Regions from separate parts of the Streptomyces sp. NPDC002676 genome, predicted to be linked through region 2. Evidence: riboswitches for the same ligand, from Rfam matches in the RefSeq annotation. Region 2 holds a riboswitch; the other holds the start of a gene.
What was found. A riboswitch is a leader RNA that binds a small molecule or an ion and turns the genes downstream of it on or off. The one in region 2 is predicted to bind glycine.
Positions count from the first base shown of each region.

Region 1 (14,106 bases), on a different contig from region 2:
GTTCACGCCGGCCTCACGGGCGTCCGCCGCCGTCAGGCGCTCGGCGAGGATCCGCGCGCCCTCCACCGTACGGCGCTGGCGCTCCTTGAAGTCCTCTGAGGCGGCGACCTTGAAGGAGACCGCCTTGGCCGCGATCACGTGCTCCAGGGGACCGCCCTGGAAGCCCGGGAAGACGGACGAGTTCAGCTTCTTCGCGAAGTCCTTCTTGGCGAGGATGATGCCGCCGCGCGGACCGCCGAGCGTCTTGTGCGTGGTGGAGGTCACCACGTCCGCGTGCTCGACCGGGTTCGGGTGCAGACCCGCCGCGACCAGGCCCGCGAAGTGCGCCATGTCGACCCACAGGTAGGCCTCGACCTCGTCCGCGATCCGGCGGAACTCGGCGAAGTCCAGCTGGCGCGGGTACGCCGACCAGCCCGCGATGATCACCTTGGGGCGGTGCTCCTTGGCGAGCCGCTCGACCTCGGCCATGTCGACCAGGCCGGTCTCGACGTCCACGTGGTACGCGACCACGTTGAACTGCTTGCCGGAGAAGTTCAGACGCATGCCGTGGGTCAGGTGGCCGCCGTGCGCCAGGTCCAGGCCGAGGATGGTGTCCCCGGGCTGGGCCAGCGCGAACAGCGCCGCCTGGTTGGCGGAGGCGCCGGAGTGGGGCTGCACGTTGGCGTACTCGGCGCCGAACAGCTCCTTGATCCGGTCGATGGCGATCTGCTCGGCGACGTCGACGTGCTCGCAGCCGCCGTAGTAGCGGCGGCCCGGGTAGCCCTCCGCGTACTTGTTGGTCAGCACCGAGCCCTGCGCCTCCATCACCGCGAGCGGCGCGAAGTTCTCGGAGGCGATCATCTCCAGCGTGGACTGCTGGCGGTTCAGCTCGGCGTCGACCGCGGCGGCGATCTCCGGGTCCAGCTCGTGCAGAGGCGTGTTCAGGACAGTCATACGGCTACGACTCCTCAGCCGGCGGTGAAGGCGGTGTACTCGTCGGCGGAGAGCAGGTCGGCCGGCTCGTCCGTGATCCGCACCTTGAACAGCCAGCCGCCCTCGAAGGGGGCGGAGTTCACCAGCGACGGGTCGTCCACGACGTCCTGGTTGATCTCGGTGACCTCGCCGGTGACCGGCGCGTACAGGTCGCTGACGGACTTGGTCGACTCAAGCTCGCCGCAGGACTCGCCCGCGGTCACGGTGTCGCCGACCTCCGGGAGCTGGACGAAAACGACATCGCCGAGCGCGTTGGCCGCGTGCTCCGTGATGCCGACCGTCGACACGCCGTCCTCGGCGGCCGACAGCCACTCGTGCTCCTTGCTGTAACGCAGCTGCTGGGGGTTGCTCATGGTCTGAATTCTCCTGTACGCGGGAGTGTGCTGATGAGTGGGGGACGGCCGGAACCGTCGTTGAGCAGGCGAAATGTGCGCAGTGTCACGTCACGGGGACAGGCCGCGTGGACGGACCGCGCGGACGGACCGCGCCCAGTGTCTACTTCGTCTACTTCTGCCGCTTGTAGAAAGGCAGCGCCACGACCTCGTACGGCTCGTGGCTGCCCCGGATGTCCACGCCGACACCCTCGGTGCCCGGCGCCGCGTGCGCCGCGTCGACGTAGGCCATCGCGATCGGCTTGCCCAGGGTGGGGGAGGGGGCGCCCGAGGTGACCTCGCCGATCACCTCGCCGCCGGCGACGACGGCGTACCCGGCGCGCGGCACCCGGCGGCCCTCGGCGATCAGGCCCACCAGCACGCGCGGCGGGTTCTGCTCGGCGCGCGCGGCGGCCTCGGTGAGCGCCTCGCGGCCCACGAAGTCGCCCTCCTTCTCGAACTTGACCACACGGCCGAGCCCGGCGTCGAAGGGGGTCAGCGAGGTGGTCAGCTCGTGCCCGTACAGCGGCATGCCCGCCTCCAGGCGCAGCGTGTCCCGGCAGGACAGGCCGCACGGCACCAGGCCGACGCCCTCGCCCGCCTTGGTCAGCGCCTGCCACAGCTCCACGGCGTGCTCCGGCTTCACGAACAGCTCGAAGCCGTCCTCGCCGGTGTAGCCGGTGCGCGCGATCAGCGCGGGGACGCCGGCGACCGTGCCGGGCAGGCCCGCGTAGTACTTCAGACCGTCCAGGTCGGCGTCCGTGAGCGACTTCAGGATGCCGGGGGACTCCGGACCCTGGACCGCGATCAGGGCGTACGCGTCCCGGTCGTCGCGCACCTCGGCGTCGAAGCCCTCGGAGCGCTCGGTCAGCGCGTCCAGCACGACCTGGGCGTTGGAGGCGTTGGCCACGACCATGTACTCGGTGTCGGCGAGCCGGTAGACGATCAGGTCGTCCAGGATGCCGCCGTCGGCCTGGCAGATCATGGTGTAGCGGGCGCGGCCGACGCCGACGGAGGCGATGTTGCCGACCAGGGCGAAGTTCAGGAGGGCCGCGGCCTCGGCACCGGTCACGGTGATCTCGCCCATGTGCGAGAGGTCGAAGAGACCGGCCTTGGTCCGCACGGCCACGTGCTCGTCGCGCTCGGAGCCGTAGCGCAGGGGCATGTCCCAGCCGGCGAAGTCGGTCATCGTCGCACCGAGCGAGCGATGCAGGGCATCCAGCGCGGTGTGACGGAGTTCGGTGCTGCTCATCGGTCGGTTGTCTCCCAGGGCATGACGGGCGAGGTCGTTCCTCCCCATCTGTCATCGGAACCTGAGAGGTTCGCCGCAACCGCCACAGGGACGATCAGGGCTTGCACCTTGGGTGGAGCCACTGTCACAGCGGCCCGCTTTTCAGATGTGCCTCGCCCGCGCGGTAACGGGGCCTGAGAGATTCAAGGGAGGGACTTGCTCCTTCGGCGCCCCAGCGAGACGACTGCTGGGGACTCTCCCGCGCGGATTCAAGCGGCCGGTATGCAGTTGGCGGGCACATCATTGCACGCCCGGCCCCCGACCGTCAGGCCCCATCTGTAACCGACCTGTGGCCGTACGCGCACCGAACCGCCGGACACCGCGCATTACTTTTTCTTTACATACGAAGGGCAGGAAGACCGGGCAGGGGGATCTCCGCGCCCACAGGGGAGGACGATCACGGTGAACAGGACGTCGGCATACGCCACCACCAGCGGCATCGCGGTGCCGCGGCAGCCCTCCGCCCCGGCCCGCGAGCGCCGTGCCGCCCGCGCCGTGGGGCGCCCTGCCGAGCGCCCCGCCCCGGTCGTGCGCGACCTGCGCGAGCGCGGCGGCCACAGCCCGCGGACCCTGCGCTTCGGCCCCCGCGACCTGGTCGTGCTCACCGGCCTGCCCGGCAGCGGCAAGTCCACCCTGATGCACCGCGCGGTCCCCGGCCGCCGCGTCGACTCCCAGGACGCCCGCGCGCGCTGGGCCGCCCGCCTGCCCCGCGTCCTGCCCTACGCCCTCTACCGCCCCCTGGTCCGCCTCGCCCACTTCGCCGCCCTGCGCCACGCCCTGCGGACCGGCGAGGGAGTCGTCGTGCACGACTGCGGCACCCAGCCCTGGGTACGGGGCTGGCTGGCCCGCGCCGCCCGCCGCCGCGGCGGCACCCTGCACCTGCTCCTCCTCGACGTCACCCCGGACACGGCCCGCGCGGGCCAGCACGAGCGCGGCCGGGGTGTCTCCCGGTACGCCTTCAGCCGCCACCGCCGTACGACGGCCCGGCTGCTGCGGGCGGTGGAGCGCGGCGAACTGCCCGGCGGCTGCGACTCGGCGCTCCTGCTGGACCGGGACGCGGCGGACGCCCTGGAGCGGATCCTGTTCACAGGGTGAGGGTCTGTCACAGGCACCCGATAGCCTGTGGGCCACAGCAGTGGTTCCCAGCAGGCGGTAGGCAGATGGACTTCCCGGCGGACATTCCCGCGGACTTCCCGGCACAGGCGCACCCCCACCCCCAGCCGCACGGCGGCTGGCCCGGCAACGAGCTGGAGGAGGTGCTGTCGGCCTCCCTCGGCGTGCCCGCGGCGGCCGGCCGGATCCTCGAGGTGCTGGGCCGCAGCTTCGTCTGGGTCCCGCTGCCCAACGGCGGCGGCCCGGACACCGGCCCGCTGGACCTGCCCACGCTGGAGCTCGACGGCCAGGTCTTCGTCCCGGTGTTCAGCTCCGAGGAACAGCTCCGCCAGGCGGTCGGCGCACACATGTCGTACACCATCGCCCCGTCCGTCGAGTTCGCCCGCGGCCTGCCCCCGCAGGCGGGGATCGCCGTCAACCCCGGCGGCATGGTGGGTGTCCCGCTCCCGCCGGAGGCGGTGGCCGAACTCTGCCGCGGGGGCCGCACCCCGCTCGACGGCCCCAGCACCGGCGGCCGGGTCCGCCTTTTTGAGCCCGACTGGCAGGACGACCCGGTCGACTTCCTCTCGGCCGCCTGCGCCGAGTTCGCCGGGACGGGCGTGGTCCGCACCGCCCGCCGCTGCCTGGCCGCCATCGAGACGGGCGACCCGGTGATGTTCGTCGGCGTGGAACTCTCCCAGTGGGAGGGCGACCTGCGAACCCGCCCCCTGGAAGCCCTGGGCCGAGCCCTCGGCAAGGTCCCGGTCCAGTGGCCGGTCAACCTCGTCCTCCTGGACGTGGCGGAAGACCCGGTGGGCGACTGGCTGAAGGCGAACGTCCGCCCCTTCTACGAGCACGGCAACTGAGAAAGGGGAGCGGGGCCCGCGAACCCGAGGCCCCGAGCTCCTGGGCGCTTAAGCTGTCTCCGAACGCAGGGCACACCACAGAAGGGCCGGTACGACAGGTGAGCGCGACCCCCAGCGGGAGCTTGACGCAGGCGCTGCGCCAGGTCACCCCCGGGCGCTACGACGCCTACGAGGCACTGCTGCGCGCCCTCGCCGCCCCCTCCTCCGGCCAGATCTGGATGCTCCTGTGGCACGGCCAGGCCGGCTCCCCGGACGCCCAGTACGGCGACATGGAGGTCGGCGGCTTCCACTACGCCCCCTGCGTCACCTCCGCCCAGGAACTCTCGGCCAGCGGCTGGAACCGCTCGTACGAGGTGGTCGACGCGCTTGACGTGGCCCGCACGCTCTATCCCGACCACTACGGGCTGTGGCTCAACCCGCACGCCCAGGGCGGTGGCGTCGGCATCCCCTGGCCGGACCTGCGCCGCATCGCCACCGGTCTGGACCGCCAGCCCGCCGGCCCGCTGCGGCTGTCGGAACCCGGCATCGAGATCCCGCAGTTCTACGCGCTGCTCGCGCAGAACGCCCACCGCACCCCGGCGCTCCGCTCGCTGCGCCGCGCCTGGGTGCAGCCCGCGCTCGGGGAGCCGTACCTCGCCCTCGGTCTGGACGTGTACGACACCTCGCCTGCCGCGGTCGACTCGGTGCGCGGGATGATGCAGCAGTCCGTCGGGGCGGTCCCGGAGGGGCTGCCCGTGTCGACGGTGGCGATGACCGACGACCACGACCCGGTCGTGATGTGGATGCGGGCCAACGCCCGCCCGTTCTACGACCGTGAGGCCCACGCGGCGGCTCCGCCGCAGGCTCCGGCTGCCGGGTACGGCTACCCGCCCGCCCACAGCTCCTACTGACGGCTGCCGCTCAGACCCGCAATACGCGTAGAACGGCGGCCAATCACCGCCGAACCGTGCAAATTCGCCGTTCTGCCCCCACTGTGTCCCGACTTTGCCGTGTTCGGCGGTCGTTACCCCCTGTTCGGATAACGGAATCCCCTGCACTGCATCACGGTTGCGCATACTTTCGCCGTCAGCTCTGGCGAGTGATCGTGGCCACGCTGAAGACTCCCCACTCAAGACGCGAGGCCGAGGTCCCCGTGTCTGATGGCAAGTCGACAAAGCCGCAATCCGCGGCAGGCGCAGGCCGGTCACCACCGGCGAGAGGGGTCGCTCACCGTGACCGCACCGATCGAGACCACCGGGGCAGAAGCAGGGGCCCAGCCGGAGGCCGTGCTGGAGGGTGCCGGTAAGGGGCAGATCGAGGGTCGTTCCCTGGGCCAGATCGCCTGGACCCGGTTCAAGAAGGACAGAGTCGCCGTCGTCGGCGGCGTCATCGTGATCCTGCTGATCCTCCTCGCGATCCTCTCGCGCCCCATCCAGGCCATGTTCGGCCTCGACCCCAACGCCTTCCACCAGGACCTGATCGTGCCCGACACCTCGCTGCCCAAGGGCGGCTGGGGCGGCATGAGCATGGACCACCCGCTGGGCGTGGATCCGAAGTTCGGCCGGGACATCGCCACCCGCGTCCTGGAGGGCTCCTGGGTGTCGCTGGTGGTCGCCTTCGGCGCCACGATCCTGTCCAACGTGATCGGCGCGGTCATGGGTGTCGTCGCCGGCTACTACGGCGGCCGGGTCGACACGATCATCAGCCGGCTGATGGACATCTTCCTCGCCTTCCCGCTGCTGCTCTTCGCCATCGCCATCTCGGCGACGCTGCAGGGCGGGGCCTTCGGCCTCAACGGACTGCCGCTCCACCTGAGCGTGCTGATCTTCGTCATCGGCTTCTTCAACTGGCCCTATCTGGGCCGCATCGTGCGAGGCCAGACCCTCGCCCTCAGGGAGCGCGAGTTCGTGGACGCTTCCCGGGGCCTGGGCGCCAAGGGCCCGTACATCCTGTTCCGGGAGCTGATGCCCAACCTGGTCGGCCCGATCATCGTCTACTCGACGCTGCTCATCCCGACCAACATCCTCTTCGAGGCGTCCCTGAGCTTCCTGGGCGTGGGCATCCAGCCTCCGCAGGCCTCCTGGGGCGGCATGCTCCGGGAAGCCGTCACGTACTACCAGGTCGATCCCCAGTACATGATCGTGCCGGGCCTCGCCATCTTCATCACCGTCCTGGCGTTCAATCTGCTCGGCGACGGTCTCCGCGACGCTCTCGACCCCCGCAGCCGCTAGGCAGCTCCCGAGAGTTCATCAAGTTTCCGATCATGGAGGGGAAACAGACCATCATGCGAAGGTCAGCGCTGGCCGCCATCGCGGCCATCGGTTCCGCCAGCCTGCTGCTTGCAGGCTGCAGCAAGGCCGATGACAACAAGGACGGCAACGGCACTCCGAAGGCAGCCGGCGCCAACGCGGCGACCACCGGTGTCGTCAACGCGTCCGACAAGAAGGGTGGCACGGTCACCTACGAGATGTCGGACGTCCCGGACTCCTTCGACCCGGGCAACACGTACTACGCCTACATGTACAACTTCAGCCGGCTGTACGCCCGCCCGCTGATGACGTTCGCCCCCGGCCCCGGCGAGAAGGGCAACACCCTCGTCCCGGACCTCGCCGCGAGCAAGGGCGTCCCGAGCGACGGCGGCAAGACCTGGACGTACAAGCTGCGTACGGGCCTGAAGTACCAGGACGGCACGCCGATCACCTCGAAGGACGTCAAGTACGCCGTCGAGCGTTCCAACTTCGCGCGTGACGTGCTCTCGCTCGGCCCGAACTACTTCCAGCAGTTCATGAAGGACGGCGACAAGTACAAGGGTCCGTACAAGGACAAGAGCGCCAAGGGTCTGTCCTCGATCCAGACGCCCGACGACAACACGATCGTCTTCCACCTGAACCGCGCCTTCCAGGAGTTCGACTACCTGGTCGCCGCGCCGCAGACGGCTCCGGTGCCGCAGGCCAAGGACGACGGCGTCGACTACGTCAAGCACATCGTGTCCTCCGGCTCGTACCAGTTCCAGAGCTACGAAGAGGGCAAGCAGGCCGTCCTCGTCCGCAACAAGAACTGGGACCCGAAGACCGACCCGCTGCGCAAGCAGCTGCCGGACAAGATCGTCGTCAACCTGAAGGTCAACCCGGAGACGATCGACAAGGACCTCCAGTCCGGCGACGCCACCGTCGACCTCGCGGGCTCCGGCGTCCAGGCCTCCACCCAGGCCCAGCTGATCAACTCGGCCGACGGCAAGGCCGCGACCGACAACACCTACGGTGGCCGCCTGGTCTACATGGCGATCAACACCAAGGTGAAGCCGTTCGACAACGTGGCCTGCCGCAAGGCGGTCCAGTTCGCGATCGACAAGGTCTCCGTGCAGACGGCCGAGGGCGGCCCGATCCGCGGTGAGCTCGCCTCCACCGTCCTGCCGCCGGACATCACCGGCTACCAGAAGGCGGACGCCTACGCGACCACCGGCAGCAAGGGCGACGTCGCCAAGGCCAAGGACCAGCTGAAGGCCTGCGGCAAGTCCTCGATCTCCACCAACATCTCGGCGCGTTCCGACCGCCCGCAGGAGATCGACGCCGCCACGGCGATCATCAACTCGCTGAAGAAGGTCGGCATCAACGCCACCCTGAAGCAGTACCCGTCGGGTAAGTACTTCACCGACTACGCGGGTGTGCCGAAGTTCACCGTGAAGCAGAACATCGGCCTGGAGATGATGCAGTGGGGTGCCGACTGGCCCTCCGGCTACGGCTTCCTGCAGCAGATCCTGAACGGCAAGGCGATCAGCCAGTCCGGTAACACCAACCTGTCGCAGTACGACAACAAGAAGGTCAACGACCTGCTCGGTACGGCGATCGCCTCCGAGGACGTCGCCAAGCGCAACGAGCTGTACGCGCAGATCGACAAGCAGACGATGGACGACGCCGTCCTCGTCCCGCTGACCTACTTCAAGGTCCTGCTGTACCGCTCGCCGTACGCCACCAACGTGGTCTCCACGGCCGCCTTCAGCGGTGAGTACGACTACCTCAACCTCGGCACCACGAAGAAGTAGCAGCCCCGGAAGGCAGGTGAAGGCATTGGTGCCCGCGGGCTTCGCGGCCCGCGGGCACCAGCGCCGGCTCCCGTGATCTCGTACATTCTCCGCCGGACGTTCGCAGCAGTGATCCTGCTGCTGGTCGTCACCGCGGTCACCTTCGCCATCTTCTTCCTGCTGCCGCGACTCGCCGGCCAGACGGCGGACCAGCTGGCGCAGCAGTACATCGGCAAGAGCCCCTCGAAGGCGGACATCGCCGCGGTCAAGCACAACCTCGGTCTCGACCAGCCCGTTTACACGCAGTACTGGCACTTCGTGAAGGGGATCGTGGCCGGCGCCGACTACAACGTCGGTCCCTCCAAGGTGCACTGCGACGCACCCTGCTTCGGCTACTCCTTCAAGACCCATGAAGCGGTCTGGCCGCAGCTCACCTCCCGCCTTCCGGTGACCCTCTCGCTGGCCCTCGGTGCTGCCGTCCTGTGGCTGCTCTCGGGTGTCGTCGTCGGTGTCATCTCCGCGCTGAAGCCGCGCTCGGTCTTCGACCGCACCTTCATGGGCGTCGCGCTCGCCGGTGTCTCGCTGCCCATGTTCTTCACGGGCAACCTGGCGATCCTGCTCTTCACCTACAAGTGGCCGATCTTCGGCCGCACGTACGTCCCGTTCACCGAGAACCCGGCGCAGTGGGCCAACACCCTCTTCCCGGCGTGGTGTTCGCTCGCCCTGCTCTACTCCGCCATCTACGCGCGGCTCACCCGCTCGGGCATGCTGGAGACGATGAGCGAGGACTTCATCCGCACCGCCCGCGCGAAGGGCCTGCGGGAGCGCACCGTCGTCACCCGGCACGGTCTGCGGGCGGCACTGACCCCGATCATCACGGTCTTCGGCATGGACCTCGGCCTGCTGCTCGGCGGTGCCGTGATCACCGAGTCCGTGTTCTCGTTCCACGGTGTCGGCCAGTTCGCGGTGCAGGCCATCGACGACAACGACCTGCCCCCCATCCTCGGCGTGACCCTGCTCGCCGCCCTCTTCGTCGTGATCGCAAATCTTGTGGTGGACGTGCTTTACGCCGCCGCCGACCCGCGGGTGAGGCTCTCGTGACCGAACTCTCCAAGACCGGTGCCGCAGTGGGGGAGCCCACTGCCGGCAAGGCGTCCGAAGCCTTCCTGGAGGTCCGCGACCTCAAGGTGCACTTCCCGACCGACGACGGTCTGGTGAAGTCCGTCGACGGGCTCAGCTTCTCGGTGGAGAAGGGCAAGACCCTCGCCATCGTGGGCGAGTCCGGCTCCGGCAAGTCGGTGACCTCGCTCGCCATCATGGGCCTGCACCGCCTCGGCGCCCGCGGCAAGAACGTGCAGATGTCCGGTGAGATCTGGCTGGCCGGCCAGGAACTGGTCGGCGCGAGCCCGGACGAGGTGCGCAAGCTCCGCGGCCGGGAGATGTCCATGATCTTCCAGGACCCGCTGTCCGCGATGCACCCGTACTACAAGATCGGCGACCAGATCGTCGAGGCGTACCGGGTCCACCACAACGTGAGCAAGAAGGTGGCCCGCACCCGGGCCATCGAGATGCTCGACCGGGTCGGCATCCCCGAGCCGGCCAAGCGCGTCGACGGCTACCCGCACGAGTTCTCCGGCGGTATGCGCCAGCGCGCCATGATCGCCATGGCACTGGTCAACAACCCCGAGCTGCTCATCGCGGACGAGCCGACCACGGCCCTCGACGTGACCGTCCAGGCGCAGATCCTCGACCTGATCCGCGACCTGCAGAAGGAGTTCGGCTCCGCGGTCGTCATGATCACCCACGACCTGGGCGTGGTCGCCGAGATCGCCGACGACGTCCTGGTGATGTACGGCGGACGGTGCGTGGAGCGCGGCTCCGCCGCCGAGGTCTTCGAGAAGCCGCAGCATCCGTACACCTGGGGCCTGCTCGGCTCCATGCCCCGCATCGACCGTGAGACCTCCGAACGGCTCATCCCGGTCAAGGGCCAGCCGCCGAGCCTCATCAACGTCCCCTCGGGCTGCGCCTTCCACCCGCGCTGCCCGTACGCGGACATTCCCAAGGGGAACGTCACCCGCACGGTGCGGCCCGAGCTGGAGATCGTGAGCACCGGGCACTGGTCCGCCTGCCACCTCCCGGCCGAGGACCGTGAGCGGATCTGGACCGAAGAGATTGCGCCGAAGCTGTGAGTGAGACGACGAACAACCAGGTCGCCGATGGCGAGGTGCTGCTCAAGGTCGAGAACCTGACCAAGCACTTCCCGATCAAGAAGGGCATCCTCCAGCGCCAGGTGGGCGCCGTGAAGGCGGTCGACGGCATCGACTTCGAGGTGCGCAAGGGCGAGACCCTGGGCGTCGTCGGCGAGTCGGGCTGCGGCAAGTCGACCATGGGCCGGGTCATCACCCGTCTCCAGGACCCGACCGGTGGCAAGATCACCTTCGAGGGTCAGGACATCACGCGGCTCAGCACCGGGAAGATGCGCCCGCTGCGCCGCGACATCCAGATGATCTTCCAGGACCCGTACGGCTCCCTGAACCCCCGGCACACCATCGGCTCCATCGTCTCCGCGCCCTTCCGGCTGCAGGGCGTGGAGCCCGAGGGCGGGGTGAAGAAGGAGGTCCAGCGCCTCCTGGAGCTGGTCGGCCTGAGCCCCGAGCACTACAACCGGTACCCGCACGAGTTCTCCGGCGGTCAGCGCCAGCGCATCGGCATCGCCCGCGCGCTCGCCCTGAAGCCGAAGCTGGTGGTCGCCGACGAGCCGGTGTCCGCGCTGGACGTGTCGATCCAGGCGCAGGTCGTGAACCTCATGGACGACCTCCAGCAGGAACTCGGCCTGACGTACGTGATCATCGCGCACGACCTCTCCGTCGTCCGGCACGTCTCGGACCGGATCGCGGTCATGTACCTCGGCAAGATCGTCGAAATCGCCGACCGCACCTCGCTGTACGAGGCGCCGATGCACCCGTACACCAAGGCGCTGATGTCGGCGGTGCCGGTGCCGGACCCGAAGCGCCGGGGCGCGAAGAGCGAGCGCATCCTGCTCCGCGGCGACGTCCCCTCGCCGATCGCCCCGCCGTCGGGCTGCCGCTTCCACACCCGGTGCTGGAAGGCGACGCAGATCTGCAAGACGACCGAGCCGCAGCTCCTGGAGCTGAGGACCGGCCAGCGGGTCGCCTGCCACCACCCGGAGAACTTCGCCGACCAGGCCCCGCAGGACACGGTCCTGCTGTCGGCGGCGAAGGAGGCGTCGGAACTCGTCCCGGACGCGGTCCTGGAGGAGAAGCCGGCGACGGAGGCGGAGGAAGCTCCGGCCGCCGACGCCGCTCCGGCGGCCGAGGCCCCGGCGGAGGAGGCGGCCACCGAGGAGGAAGCCCCGGCGGAGGTTGCTCCGGCCGAGGCCGCCGCCACCGAGGAAGCCGCTGAGGAAGCCGCCGAGGAGGAGGCTCCGGCCGAGGAGCCCGCCGCGGAGGAAGCCGCCACCGAGGAGGCTGCCGAGGAGGAGGCGTCGGAGTCCACGGAATCGGACGAACCGGCCAAGTCGGCCGCGTCGACCAAGTCGGCCGAGAAGTCGGGCGAGTCGAACGACAAATAGCTCACCGAAGCTCACACGCGTCAGGGGCCTGGCTTTGTAAGGTTCACGGCCCCTGACGGGTGAGAATGGCAGGGTGCAGCTCCAGCAACTCTTCAGCCCCTCCGTCCAGCACACGCTCGACGTCATCGGCATCTTCGTGTTCGCGATCTCCGGCGCGCTGCTCGCCGTCCGGAAGAACTTCGACGTCTTCGGGATCGCCGTACTCGCCGAGGTCACCGCGCTGGGCGGGGGGCTGTTCCGCGATCTGGTCATCGGGGCCGTCCCCCCGGCCGCCTTCACGGACCTCGGGTACTTCGTGACCCCCCTGTTCGCCGCGCTCGTCGTCTTCTTCCTGCACCCGCACGTGGAGCGCATCCAGGCGGCGGTGCTGGTCTTCGACGCGGCCGGCCTCGGCCTGTTCTGTGTGAGCGGTACGACGAAGGCGTACAGCTACGGCCTCAACCTGACCGCGTCCGCGACCCTCGGCCTCGCCACCGCGGTCGGCGGCGGTGTGCTGCGTGACGTGCTCGCCAACGAGGTTCCCTCGCTGCTGCGCTGGGACCGCGACCTGTACGCGGTCCCAGCGATCGTCGGCGCCACCATGGTGGTGCTGTGCATCCGTTACGACGCGCTGACCCCGTTCACGAGCGGGCTCGCGGCCGTCACGGCCTTCGTCCTGCGCCTGCTTGCGATGCGGTTCCACTGGCGAGCGCCGCGTGCGTGGAACCGCCGGTCGACCGTGACCGAGGAGTAGTCCCGGCGCCGCCGATCCCGACCACCGACCGGTCGTGCCCCGGGGCGTGGGCCTGGCCCATCTGGAGCGTCAGCCAGCGGAAGACCGTGGTGACCTGGGGCCGCCACAGCGCCATGTTGTGGCCGCCCGCGCTGCGCGGCAGGAACACCACGTGCACGGTCGTCGGCGCCTTGGCGATGGACTCCAGCGCCACGCCGGCCTGGTAGCCGTCACCGGCCTCGCCGGAGATGTACAGCGCGATCCGCGGCGGCACCGATGCCTTCCGCAGGATCAGGTACGGGTTGTTCGCGGCGCGCAGCGCGGGGTTCTGCGCCGCGAGGGAGTTCCGCTCGCCGATCGGGTCGTTGTAGCCGGACAGGCTCACCGCGGCCCGGTAGCGGTCGGGGTGGGCCACGGCCAGCTTGACCGCGCAGTGCGCGCCCGCCGAGTACCCGGCCACCGCCCAGCCCGAGGGCGCCGGCACGGCCCGGAAGTTGTCCGTGACCATCTTCGGCACGTCGATGCTGAGCCAGCTGTCGGCGTTGACCTGGCCGGGGATGTTGGCGCAGCCGGTGTCGACGCCCGCCAGCAGGTTGGTGCGCGGCGCGACCATGATGAAGGGCGCCACCCGGCCGCTCTTCATCAGCGGCAGCAGCTGCTCGTGCGCCTTCAACGAGCCGAACCAGGCCTTCGCGGAGCCCGGGTAGCCCGGCAGCAGTTCCACCACCGGGAACTTCTTGTGGCGGTAGGCCGGTTGGTTGTACTGCGGCGGCAGCCACACGTAGACCTCGGCGTTCACGCCCGAGACCCGGCCCTTGAGCTGGGTGACGCGCACCCCGCCGGCCGCGTGCATGCCGGGCCCGTCGGCTGCCTTGAGGTCCTGCTTGACCTTGGGCAGCCGCTTTACCGCTATCCCGCCGGTTCCGTCCTGGCCGAGGTTCGCCGCCTGCTGGACATGGTTGCCGGTACCGAGCAGGTCGGCCCAGTTGTCGTACAGGTTGTTCTGGTTGTTGACCAGCACGAAGACCAGGGTGACCGCCGTGCCCTGGGCGAACAGCAGCATCAGCACCCGGGCCACGGCGCGCAGTGGCCGGGGCCCGCGCATCCTCGACCAGAGCACGAGCGGCAGTATGAGGGCGACGACGGACAGCACGATCGTCGTGTAGAGGAACGGAGTCCCGGTGAGGCTCATGTCCCCATAGAGGGCGAT
Region 1 covers NZ_JBSFVT010000022.1:69,783-83,888, reverse strand. Annotated here, with positions in the region: gene glyA (serine hydroxymethyltransferase) at 1-933, opposite strand, end outside; gene gcvH (glycine cleavage system protein GcvH) at 948-1,325, opposite strand; gene gcvT (glycine cleavage system aminomethyltransferase GcvT) at 1,477-2,595, opposite strand; glycine riboswitch at 2,634-2,746, opposite strand; glycine riboswitch at 2,747-2,846, opposite strand; gene ACWD3E_RS36645 (AAA family ATPase) at 3,037-3,729, shown strand; gene ACWD3E_RS36640 (enhanced serine sensitivity protein SseB) at 3,795-4,592, shown strand; gene ACWD3E_RS36635 (enhanced serine sensitivity protein SseB C-terminal domain-containing protein) at 4,691-5,482, shown strand; gene ACWD3E_RS36630 (ABC transporter permease) at 5,804-6,802, shown strand; gene ACWD3E_RS36625 (ABC transporter substrate-binding protein) at 6,856-8,613, shown strand; gene ACWD3E_RS36620 (ABC transporter permease) at 8,686-9,693, shown strand; gene ACWD3E_RS36615 (ABC transporter ATP-binding protein) at 9,690-10,781, shown strand; gene ACWD3E_RS36610 (ABC transporter ATP-binding protein) at 10,778-12,184, shown strand; gene ACWD3E_RS36605 (trimeric intracellular cation channel family protein) at 12,258-12,917, shown strand; gene ACWD3E_RS36600 (alpha/beta hydrolase) at 12,826-14,088, opposite strand.
Region 1: another riboswitch for glycine. It lies ahead of gcvT (glycine cleavage system aminomethyltransferase GcvT); the one in region 2 lies ahead of gcvP (aminomethyl-transferring glycine dehydrogenase).

Region 2 (14,106 bases):
GCGCTGCTCGTGATGCTGGACTTGGTGGCCGCCGAGCGGCGCAGCGGGCGCGTGGCGCTGCCGGTGACCACGACCCGGATCGCCGAGCAGGTGGCCGCCTATCACGGCACCCAGGTCGAGTGGACCACCACCTCACCGGACGACCTGACGCGGGTGGGGCGTGAGGAAGGGACCATCTTCGGCGGCGACGGCATGGGCGGGTTCATCGTCCCCGAGTTCAGCAGCGTCTACGACGGCACGGCGGCCTTCGTACGGCTGATAGGGCTGGTCACGCGGACGCAGCTCACGCTGAGCCAGATCGATGCCCGGATTCCGCGGGCGCACGTCCTCAAGCGGGATCTGGCGACGCCGTGGGCCGTCAAGGGGCTGGTGATGCGGCGGGTGGTCGAGGCCGCCGGAGATCGCTTTGTCGACACGACCGACGGGGTGCGGGTCGTGGAGACCGACGGGCGCTGGGCGCTGGTGCTGCCCGACCCGGCCGAGGCGGTCACGCACCTGTGGGCGGAGGGGCCCGACGACGCCTCCGCGCAGGCCTTGCTGGACGAGTGGTCGTCCGTCGTGGACAGCGCCGGACGGTAAAACCCACTGCACGCGTGCGTGCCGGACATGTGACCCCCGAGGGGGCCTGTCCGGCACGCCGGTGGGGCCATTCGGAGGTACTGCCCGCGACATGCGACGATGTGCGGCATGCCGCAGCAACCCCCCGTTCGGAGCAGCCCCGGCCGGCCGCGTCCGGACGCCTCCATGTCGTTGATCACCAACGTCATGGATCACAGCCTCGACGACGGGTATGCCCAGGCAGCCGCCCGGAGGCAGTCCCAGGGCGAAGGCGGCATGCCGAAGACGCTCAGGGCGAAGCTGGGCCTTGCGGCCGGCCTGGTCCTCACGGCACTGGTCGTCACGGTGGGTGCGGCCCAGGCGCATGTGGCGGCGCCTGTGGTGGCCAAGGAGCGCCAGGAGCTGATCGACCGCATCGACCGCCAGACCTCGGGCGCGGACAAGCTCGAATCCACCGTGGACAAGCTGCGTGACGATGTCGCCGCGCGGCAGCGGGCGGCCCTGAAGCGCAGCGGCGGGAACGCGAGCCTGGTGGACGTGCTGTCGGGTGCCGCGGCGGTGCACGGCCCCGGCGTGAAGCTGGTCGTGAACGACGCCAAGGAAGCCAGCACGGGCGGCGACGGTACCAACCCGCGCGAGACCTCCGGGTTCTCCGACAACGGGCGGGTGCGCGACCGTGACATGCAGCGCGTGGTCAACGGGCTGTGGTCCTCCGGCGCCGAGGCCGTCTCCATCAACGGACAGCGGCTGACGTCCCTGTCCGCGATCAGGGCGGCGGGTGACGCGATACTGGTCGACAACAAGCCGCTGGTGCCGCCGTACACGGTCCTGGCGGTGGGGGACGGGGAGAGGCTGAGCACCACGTTCCAGAACAGCGCCGACGGCCTGTATCTGCATGCCCTTGAGGAGAACTTCGGCATCCGCGCCACCATCTCCACGCAGGGCGACGTCGAGCTGCCCGCCGCACCGAGTCTGATCGTACGTACAGCACAGCCGACCACCGAGAAATCTGAGAAGGGCACATCGTGATCGCCGTACTGGGCCTCGTCGTGGGAGTCGTGGCCGGCCTGTTGGTCCGCCCGGAGGTTCCGGCGGTCGTCGAGCCGTATCTGCCCATCGCCGTCGTCGCGGCGCTGGACGCGGTCTTCGGTGGCCTGCGGGCCATGCTCGACGGCATCTTCGACGACAAGGTCTTCGTGGTGTCGTTCCTGTCGAACGTGGTCGTGGCGGCGCTGATCGTGTTCCTCGGTGACAAGTTGGGCGTGGGCGCGCAACTGTCCACGGGTGTCGTGGTGGTCCTGGGTATCCGGATCTTCTCCAACGCCGCCGCGATCCGGCGGCACGTGTTCCGGGCGTGAGAACGATGAGCGACGAGAACGAGCGGCCCGAGAGCGACGAGCGGCCCGAGATGAACGAGCGGCCCGAGATGAACGAGCGGCCCGAGCAGAGCGAGCGCCCCGAGAACAGGCTGCGCAAGGAGCTGCCCGACGAGGTGCCCGCGCCCGTCCCGGGAGCCGGGGAGCCGTCGCAGGACACGCGGCAGGAGACGCTGACCGGCCGGCAGCGGCTGGTCAAGGGTTTGTGGCCGCCGCGTGTGACGCGGGCCCAACTCATCGTCGCCCTGCTGCTGTTCGGCCTCGGTTTCGGCCTGGCCGTGCAGGTGGCGTCGAACAGCGACAGCGGCAGCGCGCTGCGCGGCGCCCGGCAGGAAGATCTTGTGCGCATTCTCGATGAACTGGATTCGCGTACTCAGCGTCTTCAGGACGAGAAGCAGGGACTCGACAAGCAGCGGTCGGAGCTGCAGACCAGCTCCGACCAGGCAGCGGAGGCTCGCAAGCAGACCGCCGAGAAGGAGAGACAACTCGGCATTCTGGCGGGCACCGTGGCGGCGCAGGGTTCCGGCATCACGATGACGATCGAGGACACGAAGGGGACGGTTCAGGCGGACATGCTGCTCGACGCGATCCAGGAACTGCGCGCGGCCGGCGCGGAGGCGATCCAGGTGAACGGCGTGCGGGTGGCCGCGAACACCTACTTCGCGGACTCGGGCAAGAGTGTGAGCGTCGACGGGAACAGGATCAGCGCCCCCTATCGTTTCAAGGTCATCGGCAAGCCGCAGGACCTGGAGCCGGCGCTGAACATCCCTGGAGGCGTGGTGCAGACTCTGGAGAAGGAGCAGGCCACGGTGACCGTCGAGCAGTCGAGCAAGATCGTCGTGGACGCCTTGCGACAGGCGAAGCGGCCTGACTACGCTCGGTCGTCCTCCTAGTGAACCGACGGTGCATGGGGGCGATCCTGCAGGGGCATGAGGTTGCGGGGGGTCGGCGCACCGAAGGAGTGGTGCGTGGTGGAAACTGTTTGGCGGATACGGACGTTGTGAAGGTGTCCGGTTCGGCCGGTGTAGGCAATCAGGGTTCGTCCTGCCCCACGGGCGGGTCTGTTTCGGTCAAGGGGAATCGCCCGTGAAGTTGTTTGCGAAGTTGTTCGGCAAGAGTGCGCGAGAGGGCAACGCCAACGCGACCGCTCGCCATCGCGCCCAGCCAGACGTGGAGGGCCAGCGCCCGCTGTTCCGGGACCAGGTCGCTGGTCCGGGTGGTGACATTTCGGGAGGTCAGGGCGCGGCGTCTGTTGACCCTGCCCAGTCCGGCGGCATAGGTTTCGGGCAACCGTCAACCTCAAGTGCGGGTGGAGGGTTTGCCCCCAACCCGTACGCGTCCAACGCCCCGGCGGGGCAGCCGCAGGAGGATCCGTCCATGTCGGTCCTGGTGTGTACGAGGTGCGGTAACCGCAACGCGGAGAACGCCCGGTTCTGTTCCAACTGCGGTGCGCCGCTGCGCCCCGGAGTGGCGCCGGAGCGTGCCTCCGAGACGACGTCCACGATCTCCATCTCCGGCATCGAGGCCTACGACGCGGAGGTGACCGGCCAGACGCCGCTGCCGATGCTGTCGCCCGAGGCGCAGGCCGCGGTCGACGCGCTGCCGCTGGGCTCGGCGCTGCTGGTGGTGCGCCGGGGGCCGAACTCGGGCAGCCGCTTCCTGCTGGACGCCGACCTGACCACGGCCGGCCGTCACCCGCAGAGCGACATCTTCCTGGACGACGTCACGGTCTCCCGTCGGCACGTGGAGTTCCGTCGCTCTCCGGACGGCTCGTTCACGGTGGCCGACGTGGGCAGCCTGAACGGCACCTACGTCAACCGGGAGCGGATCGACCAGGTCGCTCTGTCGAACGGTGACGAGGTGCAGATCGGCAAGTACCGGCTGGTGTTCTACGCGAGCCGGCAGAGCATCTGACCTCCTCCGGACCCTGTCCGGGGGGACCCCAGGGAAGGTCCATGCTTCAAACACCGAGCGGCGGTACCGGGAGCGGTACCGCCGCCACGGACAGTGGGCTGATGAGCATCGGCGCGGTGCTGCACGCGCTGCGCGACGAGTTCCCCGAAGTCACCATCTCCAAGATCCGCTTCCTGGAGTCGGAGGGGCTCATCGAGCCGCAGCGGACCCCGTCCGGGTACCGCAAGTTCAGCGCCGGGGACGTCGAGCGCCTCGGCCACGTTCTGAGGATGCAGCGGGACCACTATCTGCCGCTCAAGGTCATCCGTGAGTACCTGGAGGCCATGGAGCGCGGCGAGGACGTCTCGCTGCCTCTGGTGGGACGCCAGCGCACCAAGGACGATCCGGGGGAGCCGGCCGAGGGGCCCACCGTTGCCCGGGTCGGGCGGGCCCAGCTGCTGGCGGCGGCGGAGATCGAGGAGGGCGACCTCGAGGAGTGGGAGGCGTACGGGCTCATCGCTCCGCTCGCCGACGGGGCGTACGACGCCGAGGCCGTCACCGTGGCGTCCCTCGTGGCGGAACTGGGCCGTTTCGGGATCGGGCCGCGCCATCTGCGGGTGATGAAGGCCGCCGCCGACCGGGAGGCGGGGCTCGTCGATCAGGTGGTGGCCCCGCTGAAGCGCCACCGGAACCCGCAGACCAGGGCCCATGCCGAGGCCCGCGCGAAGGAGCTGGCGGCGCTCACCGTCAGGCTGCACACGGCCCTCGTGCAGACCGCTCTCGGGCTGCGGCTGCCCTGAGCGGCGGGGCGTCCCGGCCTCCCGATCGGGCACCTGTTCCCGGCCCGACTACCCAAACGTCCCGGGCACGGCCTAGGGTTGCTGTGTGAACGAGCTCGATGTCGTAGGTGTCCGGGTCGAAATGCCCTCTAACCAACCGATCGTGCTCCTGCGCGAAGTGGGGGGCGACCGCTACCTCCCCATCTGGATCGGGCCGGGGGAGGCGACGGCGATCGCCTTCGCTCAGCAGGGCATGGCCCCCGCGCGACCGCTGACCCACGACCTGTTCAAGGACGTGCTGGAGGCCGTCGGCCAGGAGCTGACCGAAGTACGGATCACCGATCTGCGCGAAGGCGTCTTCTACGCGGAGCTGGTCTTCGCCAGCGGAGTCGAGGTGAGCGCCCGTCCCTCCGATGCCATAGCACTGGCCCTGCGCACCGGAACGCCGATCTACGGCAGTGACACGGTGCTGGACGACGCGGGCATCGCGATTCCGGACGAGCAGGAGGACGAGGTGGAGAAGTTCCGCGAGTTCCTCGACCAGATCTCGCCCGAGGACTTCGGCACCACCCAGTGAGACCCGCGGCCGGCCCGCCGGACCAGCGAGTTCGCGGGCCGGTCGAAGAAGGCTGCCGCGGCCGGAGTCGTGGCAATTGCCACCGGCCATTGAGAGCGTCCTACGGATACCCGCGCAGGCATTCGGCTAGCCTTTCCCCGCGGTGGGACACGGGAAACCACTCCTAGGGTGATTATCACTCGGCGTGCCGAGTGTGGCGATCGTTGACGCACCCCTGGTGACTGCCTACCGTCGAGAAGGCAGGTCAAGGACGGAGGTCGGCGTGAGAACCAGCGGCGACGGTACGGCTGGGGGTGCCCCCGGACGCGGTTTCGGGGAGAGCGGTCCGTACCCTCCCCCAAGCTCTCAGCTGCGTTCGAGCAGGGGGTACCCCCAGCCCGACAGCGCGGTCGATCACGCTCCGCAGCGGCCGACAGCGGTGCTGAGCGGCGGAGGGGTGGCGTCCATGTCTTCCGAGTCCGAGCAGATCGGCTACCGCGGGCCCACGGCCTGCGCGGCGGCCGGCATCACGTATCGGCAGCTCGACTACTGGGCCCGCACCGGCCTGGTCGAGCCGAGCGTGCGGCCCGCCCACGGGTCGGGTACGCAGCGTCTGTACAGCTTCCGGGACGTCGTCGTTCTGAAGATCGTCAAGCGGTTCCTGGACACCGGGGTGTCGCTGCAGAACATCCGTACGGCCGTCCAGCACCTCCGGGAGCGCGGTTTCCGGGACCTTGAGCGCATGACCCTGATGAGCGACGGTGCCACGGTGTACGAGTGCACCTCGCCGGACGAGGTCCACGCCCTGCTCCAGGGCGGTCAGGGCATCTTCGGCATCGCCGTGGGCGTGGTGTGGCGGGATGTGGAGAGCGCGCTCTCCCAGCTGCACGGGGAGCGCATCGACACCGGCGAGACCCTCGTCGGCCACAACCCCGCGGACGAGCTGGCGCGGCGCCGCAACCGGGCGGTCTGAGCCCCGGGGTCCGCGGCGGAGCCCTCCGGCGCCATGGCGTTGTCAGTGCCGTGGTGCAGCATCGGAGTTGTGAGAAACGCGCCCACGATCCTGCATCTCGACATGGATGCCTTCTTCGCCTCGGTGGAGCAGGCCTCCAAGCCGAGCCTGCGCGGGAAAGCCGTGATCGTGGGCGGGCTCGGGCCGCGCGGGGTGGTGGCCACCGCGTCGTACGAGGCCCGGGTCTTCGGGGTGCACTCGGCGATGCCCATGGCCCAGGCCCGCCGGCTGGCGCCGAACGCGGCGTATCTCGTGCCGCGCTTCGGCCTCTACCGGTCGGTCAGCGACCAGGTGATGGCCCTGCTGCGGGAGCTCTCGCCGCTGGTGGAGCCGCTGAGCCTGGACGAGGCGTTCGTGGACCTGGAGGCCGGGGGAGCGGCCTGGGACGAGGAGTCGGCGCGGCTGGCCGGAGCGAAGCTGCGCGCGGACATCCGGGCGGTCACGGGGCTGACCGGCTCGGTGGGACTCGCCGCCTCCAAGATGCTCGCGAAGATCGCCTCCGAGCAGGCCAAGCCCGACGGGCTCGTGCTCATCGAGCCGGGGTCGGAACGCGCGCTCCTCGGGCCGATGTCGGTGCGGACCCTGCCAGGGGTCGGGCCGGCCACCGGGGACCATCTGCGGCGCGCCGGGATCACCACGGTCGAGGAACTGGCCGAGGCGGGCGAGGACGAACTCGTACGGCTGCTGGGCAAGGCCCACGGGCACGCGTTGTACGCCATGGCGCTGGCGCGCGACGACCGGCCCGTCGTCGCCGAGCGGGAGACCAAGTCGGTGTCGGTGGAGGACACCTATGACGTGGACATCCACGACCGGCTGCGGGTCGGCCTGGAAGTGCGGCGGCTCGCCGACCGGTGTGTGGGGCGGCTGCGCGGGGCCGGGCTGTCGGGGCGGACCATCGTGCTGAAGGTGCGGCGGTACGACTTCTCGACGCTGACCCGCTCCGAGACGCTCAGGGGGCCCACGGACGACCCTGCCGTGATCCGGGAGGCGGCGGCGCGGCTGCTGGAGTCCGTGGACACCACGGGCGGTGTACGGCTGCTGGGGGTCGGTGTGTCCGGGCTCGCCGACTACACCCAGGAGGACCTGTTCGCCCAGGCCGCGGGCGAGCTGGCCGCCGAGGCTCCGGAACAGGCCGCGCCCGAGGCCGCCGAGGAGGAGCCGGAGCCCGCCGAGCGGCACTGGAGCGCCGGGCACGACATACGGCACGCCGCCTACGGCCACGGCTGGGTGCAGGGCAGCGGCCTGGGGCGGGTCACCGTACGTTTCGAGACGCCGTACTCGGAGCCGGGCCGCGTGCGGACCTTCCGGGTCGACGACCTCGATCTGGAACCGGCGGACCCGCTGCCGCTGGTGCCGGAAATTGGGGACGCGGAGAGACAGGAGAGACAGGAGAGACAGGAGAGACAGACGGACAAGCACATGGAGAAGCACTCGGAGAAGCAGACGGAGCGGCACACGCAACCTCAGGCCTCCTCCGAGCCGGCCAGCTTTCCGAAGTCGTGGTCGGGAAGCGCCGGAGGCGCCCCTACATCCAGACCGTAGTGGTGGTAGAGCTGGAGTTCCTGTTCGGGGGAGAGGTGGCGGCCCACGCCGAAGTCGGGGGCGTCCTTGATCAGGCTCCGTTCGAACGGCACCTGAAGCGTGCCCTCGACCAGCTCGCTCGGCTCCAGCGGGACGAACGCATCCCTGGAGAACAGGCCTGTTCGTATGGCAGCCCACTCGGGCACGCCCGTCGCGTCGTCGAGATACACCTCGTCGACGGTGCCGATTTTGGTCCCATTTCGGTCGAACGCCTTGCGGCCGATCAGGTTGCGCGGATCGATATCGGTCTGCACGGTCCCTCTCCCTCCACTTGGTCGCAACTCATCCGTAAGCACTACAAAAGAGCACATTCAACGAGGCGGCCACTCGAAGGCCCGGGCGTTGACCTCGCTGGTACGCTGACAGCGGCTGCTGACCCCGCGCGGGAGAGTCCTCCGACCACGTCGGAGGCGCCGAAGGAGCAAATCCTCCCCGGAATCTCTCAGGCTCACGTACCGCACGGACGAGGTCACTCTGGAAAGCAGGGCGGATGCCCACGGTATCCGCCCTCACCGACGGTGAAAGCCGGCGTCCTCGGGCGCCCGGTGAAGCTCTCAGGTTGAGATGACAGAGGGGGAGGCCGTCCGGGCACCCGTGTCGTGGTGCCCTCGAAGGTCGCGTCAGACCAGGAGGCCTCCGCAATGACCGCCCACCACGTTCCGCTGTCCGAGCTCGAAGCGGGTATCCCCTTCGAGCAGCGTCACATCGGGCCCGACCAGGAGGCGCGGGCCAAGATGCTCGCGCAGGTCGGCTACGGTTCCCTCGACGAGCTGACCGCCGCCGCGGTGCCGGATGTGATCAAGAACGCCGAAGCCCTGGATCTGCCGGAGGCCCGGACCGAGGCCGAGGTGCTCGCCGAGCTGCGTGAGCTCGCCGACCGCAACCAGGTTCTCGGCTCCATGATCGGCCTGGGCTACTACGGCACCTTCACGCCCCCCGTCATCCTGCGCAACGTCATGGAGAACCCGGCCTGGTACACGGCGTACACGCCGTACCAGCCGGAGATCTCCCAGGGCCGCCTGGAGGCCCTGCTGAACTTCCAGACGGTGGTCGCCGAACTCACCGGCCTGCCGACCTCCGGCGCCTCCCTCCTGGACGAGGGCACCGCCGCCGCCGAGGCGCTGGCGCTCTCCCGGCGCATGGGCAAGAACAAGAAGGGCCTGTTCCTGGTCGACGCGGACGCGCTGCCGCAGACGATCGCCGTCATCGAGACGCGCGCCGAGCCGACCGGCATCGAGGTCGTCGTCGCCGACCTGAGCGAGGGCATCCCGGCCGACATCGCCGACCGCGAGATCAACGGCGTCCTCATCCAGTACCCGGGCGCCTCCGGTGCCGTACGGGACATCAAGCCGGTCATCGACCAGGCGCACGAGCTGGGCGCTCTCGTCACCGTCGCCGCCGACCTGCTCGCGCTGACCCTGCTGACCTCGCCCGGCGAGCTGGGCGCGGACATCGCGGTCGGCACCACCCAGCGCTTCGGTGTCCCGATGGGCTTCGGCGGTCCGCACGCGGGCTACATGGCCGTGCAGGAGAAGTTCGCGCGCAGCCTGCCCGGCCGCCTCGTGGGTGTCTCCGTCGACGCCGACGGCAACAAGGCCTACCGCCTGGCCCTGCAGACCCGTGAGCAGCACATCCGCCGAGAGAAGGCCACGAGCAACATCTGCACCGCGCAGGTGCTGCTCGCCGTGATGGCCGGCATGTACGCCGTCTACCACGGCCCGGAGGGCCTGAAGACCATCGCGCGCCGCACCCACCGCTACGCCACCGTCCTGGCCGCGGGCCTGACGGCCGGCGGTGTCGAGCTCGTGCACGGCGCCTACTTCGACACCCTCACCGCGCGCGTGCCCGGCAAGGCCGCCGAGGTCGTCGCCGCCGCCGAGCGGAACGGTGTCAACCTGCGCCTGGTCGACGCCGACCACGTCTCCATGGCCTGCGACGAGACCACCACGCGCGCCCAGCTGGGTGCCGTCTGGGCCGCCTTCGGTATCGACGGCGACGTCGAGGCGCTGGACGCGGCGGCCGTGGACACGCTGCCCGGGGCGCTGCTGCGCACCGACGACTACCTGACCCACCCGGTCTTCCAGCAGCACCGCTCCGAGACCGCGATGCTGCGCTACCTGCGCAAGCTGTCCGACCGCGACTACGCGCTCGACCGCGGCATGATCCCGCTGGGCTCCTGCACCATGAAGCTCAACGCGACCACGGAGATGGAGCCGGTCACCTGGCCCGAGTTCGGCCAGCTGCACCCCTTCGCGCCGGCCGAGCAGGCCGCGGGCTACCTCACGCTCATCCGTGAGCTGGAGGAACGTCTCGCCGAGGTCACCGGCTACGACAAGGTCTCCCTCCAGCCGAACGCCGGTTCGCAGGGCGAGCTGGCCGGTCTGCTCGCGGTGCGCGGCTACCACCGCGCGAACGGCGACGAGCAGCGCACCATCTGCCTGATTCCGTCCTCCGCGCACGGCACCAACGCCGCCAGCGCCGTGATGGCGGGCATGAAGGTCGTCGTCGTCAAGACCGCCGAGGACGGCGAGGTCGACGTCGAGGACCTGCGCGCCAAGATCGAGCAGTACCGCGACGAGCTGGCCGTGCTCATGATCACCTACCCGTCCACGCACGGCGTGTTCGAGGAGCACGTCGCCGACATCTGCGCCCAGGTCCACGAGGCGGGCGGCCAGGTGTACGTCGACGGCGCGAACCTCAACGCCCTGGTCGGCCTCGCCAAGCCGGGCCACTTCGGCGGTGACGTCTCGCACCTGAACCTGCACAAGACCTTCTGCATCCCGCACGGCGGCGGCGGCCCCGGCGTCGGCCCGGTCGCGGTCCGCTCGCACCTGGCGCCGTACCTGCCCAACCACCCGCTCCAGCCGGCCGCCGGTCCGGAGACGGGCGTCGGGCCGATCTCGGCGGCGCCGTGGGGCTCCGCGGGCATCCTGCCCATCTCCTGGGCGTACGTCCGCCTGATGGGCGGCGAGGGTCTGAAGCGGGCCACGCAGGTGGCCGTGCTCTCCGCCAACTACGTCGCCAAGCGCCTGGAGCCGCACTACCCGGTGCTCTACACCGGCCCCGGCGGCCTGGTCGCGCACGAGTGCATCATCGACCTGCGCCCGCTGACCAAGGCGACGGGCGTCACCGTGGACGACGTGGCCAAGCGCCTCATCGACTACGGCTTCCACGCGCCGACGATGTCCTTCCCGGTGGCCGGCACGCTGATGATCGAGCCGACCGAGTCCGAGGACATCACCGAGCTCGACCGTTTCTGCGACGCGATGATCGCCATCCGCGCGGAGATCGAGAAGGTCGGCGCCGGCGAGTGGCCCGCGGAGGACAACCCGCTCCACGGCGCCCCGCACACCGCCGCCGCGCTCGGCGGGGAGTGGAAGCACGCCTACAGCCGCGACGAGGCCGTCTTCCCGGCCGGTGTCTCGGCCGCCGACAAGTACTGGCCGCCGGTGCGCCGCATCGACCAGGCCTTCGGTGACCGCAACCTGGTCTGCTCCTGCCCGCCGCTGGACGCGTACGAGGACTGAGCGAGTCCCGGTGAGTGAGAGCCCCGCCCGTGCATTCGGGCGGGGCTCTCCCGTTTCTCGTGCCGTCGCCGACGACCGCACTCTCACGCCGCCGCCAGCGCCACCTCGGTCGACTTGATCAGGGCGATCACGTCGGAGCCCACGAAGAGCCCGAGCTCGGTGGCCGCGTCCTTGGTGATCACGGCCGTGAGTTCGCCCCCGGCCACGGAGATCTTCACCGAGGTCATGGCCGCGCCGTGCGTGAGACGGGTGATCGCGCCGGGAAGCTGGTTGCGGATCGACAGGCCCTCGGGCCGGCTCGTGGCGAGCGAGATCTCCGTCGACTTCACCAGCGCGCGGACGGGGGAGCCCGGGGCGAGGCCGAGCTGCTCGGCGGCCTCCAGGGTGATGGCCGCCATGAGGTCCTGCCCGCCGTCCAGGCGGATCCTGACCGTGGCCATGACCTCGCCGGCCTGGACCCCGGTGACGGTCCCGGGGAGCTGGTTGCGGATGCTCAGTGTCATGGGCACCCACCGTAGGGCGCATGTCCGGTCAGGCCGGGTATGCGTGGGTCTGCGTCGCCTTCACCGTCGCCCAGACAGCTGCGCCCGGGTGCAGGTCCAGCTCGGCCGCGGCGACCGTGGTGAGGTCGGCGGCGAGTGGGAGTTCACCGGTGAGGTCGGCGCGGATCTGGTCGCCGTGGATCTCCAGGCCCGCGACCTCGCAACGCCACAGGTTGCGGGCGCTGGCACCGGTGGGCCGGTCCCGGAACAGGGTGACCGCGGAGGGCGGAAACGCGACGAAGGCGGGCCCGGACAGCTCCTCGGTGGTCGTGATCGAGGGCCCGGCGTCCAGCCGTACCGTGTGCCCCTCGGCCTGCCCCCGGTACAGGTTGAGGCCGACGAGCCGGGCGATGTAGTCGGTGCGCGGACGGCGGGCGATGCCGGACGGGCTGCCCTCCTGCACGACTTGGCCGTGCTCTATGACCACCAGCCGGTCGGCGAGCACCATGGCGTCCAGCGGGTCGTGCGTCACCAGGACGGCGACCGCCTCGAACTCGGCCAGGTGGCGGCGGAGCTGGGCCCGGACCTCCAGGCGGGTACGGGCGTCCAGGGCCGCGAGCGGCTCGTCCAGGAGCAGCAGCCGGGGCCGGGTGGCCAGGGCGCGGGCGAGGGCGACGCGCTGGGCCTGGCCGCCGGAGAGCCTCCGGGGCCTGGCGTGCGCGTGCTCGGCCAGGCCCATGCGGTCCAGCCACGCGGCGGCCTGGGCGCGGGCCTCGGCCTTGGCGACCCCCTGGCAGCGCGGACCGAAGGCGATGTTGTCCAGGGCGGACAGATGCGGGAAGAGCAGGTAGTCCTGGAAGACCACGCCGACCGGGCGGGACTCCGGCGGGGTGCGCTCCAGCGATGTGCCGTCGAGTCGCAGATGGCCGTCGGTCAGCGGGGCCAGACCGGCAAGGGCGCGCAGGGCGGTGGTCTTGCCGGCACCGTTCGGGCCGAGCAGCGCGACCACGTCCCCGGGGGCGGCCGTCAGCGTCACATCCAGCCGGAACGAGCCGCGCTCGACGACGAGCCGGGCGTGGAGCCCCTCTTCGCCCACCGACTGGCGATCGGCTTCGGGGGCGTCGATGTCGGTCATGGGTCCGTACGTTCGCACACGCCCAGGGGTGGCTGCCATCGTCACGCCCCCGTCATCCAGCGGTCCCTGAGCCCCGCCAGCACCGCGATCGACACGGCCAGCAGGACCAGGCTGAGGGAGATCGCCGCCTCGGGGTCGTTCTGCAGGGCGAGGTAGACCGCGAGTGGCATGGTCTGGGTGCGGCCGGGGAAGTTGCCCGCGAACGTGATCGTCGCGCCGAACTCGCCGAGCGCACGAGCCCAGGCCAGTACGGCGCCCGCCGCCACGCCGGGCGCGATCAGCGGCAGGGTGACGCGGCGGAACGCGGTGAAGCGGGAGGCGCCGAGCGTCGTGGCCGCCTCCTCGTAGCGAGGGTCGGCGGCGCGCAGGGTGCCCTCGACGCTGATGACCAGGAACGGCATCGCGACGAACGCCTCCGCGACGACGACCCCGGTGGTGGTGAACGGCAGCGTGATCCCGAACCAGGAGTCGAGCCACTTGCCGACGACCCCGTTGCGGCCGAGGGCCAGCAGCAGGGCCACACCGCCGACCACCGGCGGCAGCACGAGCGGCAGGGTCACCAGGGCGCGCACGAGTCCCCGGCCGGGGAAATCGGTGCGGGCCAGCAGCCAGGCCAGCGGCACGCCCAGGACAAGGCTCACGGCGGTCGCGGCCGTGGCGCTGACCAGGGACAGCTGGAGCGCCTGCCACACCTCGGTGCTGGTCAGCTGGTCCGGCAGGCTGCGCCACGGGGCGCGGATCAGCAGCGCGACGAGCGGCAGGAGCAGGAACGCCAGGGCCAGCACGCCGGGCAGCAGCAGCGGGAGTGGTACGCCGCGCCGGCCCCCCGTGCCGACGCGGCGGCGCCGCGGCCGACCCGTGCGGGGGTCGGCTGCGGCGCCCGTCTTGTGGAGCGAGGTCACGGCTTGAGGAATCCGGCCGCGCTCAGCACCTTCTGGCCCGCCGGGGACTGCACGAGTGCGATGAACGCCTTGGCGGCCTCAGCGTTCTGTCCGTTCTTCAGCTGGGCGATCGGGTAGGCGTTGATGGCGTTGGCCGACTCGGGGAACTCCACGCCCTGGACCTTGTCACCCGCCGCCTTCACATCGGTCTTGTAGACGACGGCGGCGTCGGCCTCCTTCAGCTCCACCTTCGTCAGGGCGCTCTTGACGTCCTGCTCGTAGGAGGCCGGGGTCAGCTTGAGCTTGCTCGCGTCCAGGGCCTTCTG
Region 2 covers NZ_JBSFVT010000006.1:3,316-17,421, forward strand. Annotated here, with positions in the region: gene ACWD3E_RS18400 (sugar phosphate nucleotidyltransferase) at 1-579, shown strand, start outside; gene ACWD3E_RS18405 (DUF881 domain-containing protein) at 679-1,587, shown strand; gene ACWD3E_RS18410 (small basic family protein) at 1,584-1,916, shown strand; gene ACWD3E_RS18415 (DUF881 domain-containing protein) at 1,967-2,827, shown strand; gene ACWD3E_RS18420 (FHA domain-containing protein) at 3,021-3,848, shown strand; gene ftsR (transcriptional regulator FtsR) at 3,890-4,627, shown strand; gene ACWD3E_RS18430 (bifunctional nuclease family protein) at 4,713-5,183, shown strand; gene ACWD3E_RS18435 (MerR family transcriptional regulator) at 5,446-6,135, shown strand; gene ACWD3E_RS18440 (DNA polymerase IV) at 6,205-7,716, shown strand; gene ACWD3E_RS18445 (PRC-barrel domain-containing protein) at 7,638-8,009, opposite strand; glycine riboswitch at 8,129-8,223, shown strand; gene gcvP (aminomethyl-transferring glycine dehydrogenase) at 8,397-11,282, shown strand; gene ACWD3E_RS18455 (TOBE domain-containing protein) at 11,366-11,785, opposite strand; gene ACWD3E_RS18460 (ABC transporter ATP-binding protein) at 11,814-12,899, opposite strand; gene modB (molybdate ABC transporter permease subunit) at 12,941-13,801, opposite strand; gene modA (molybdate ABC transporter substrate-binding protein) at 13,798-14,106, opposite strand, start outside.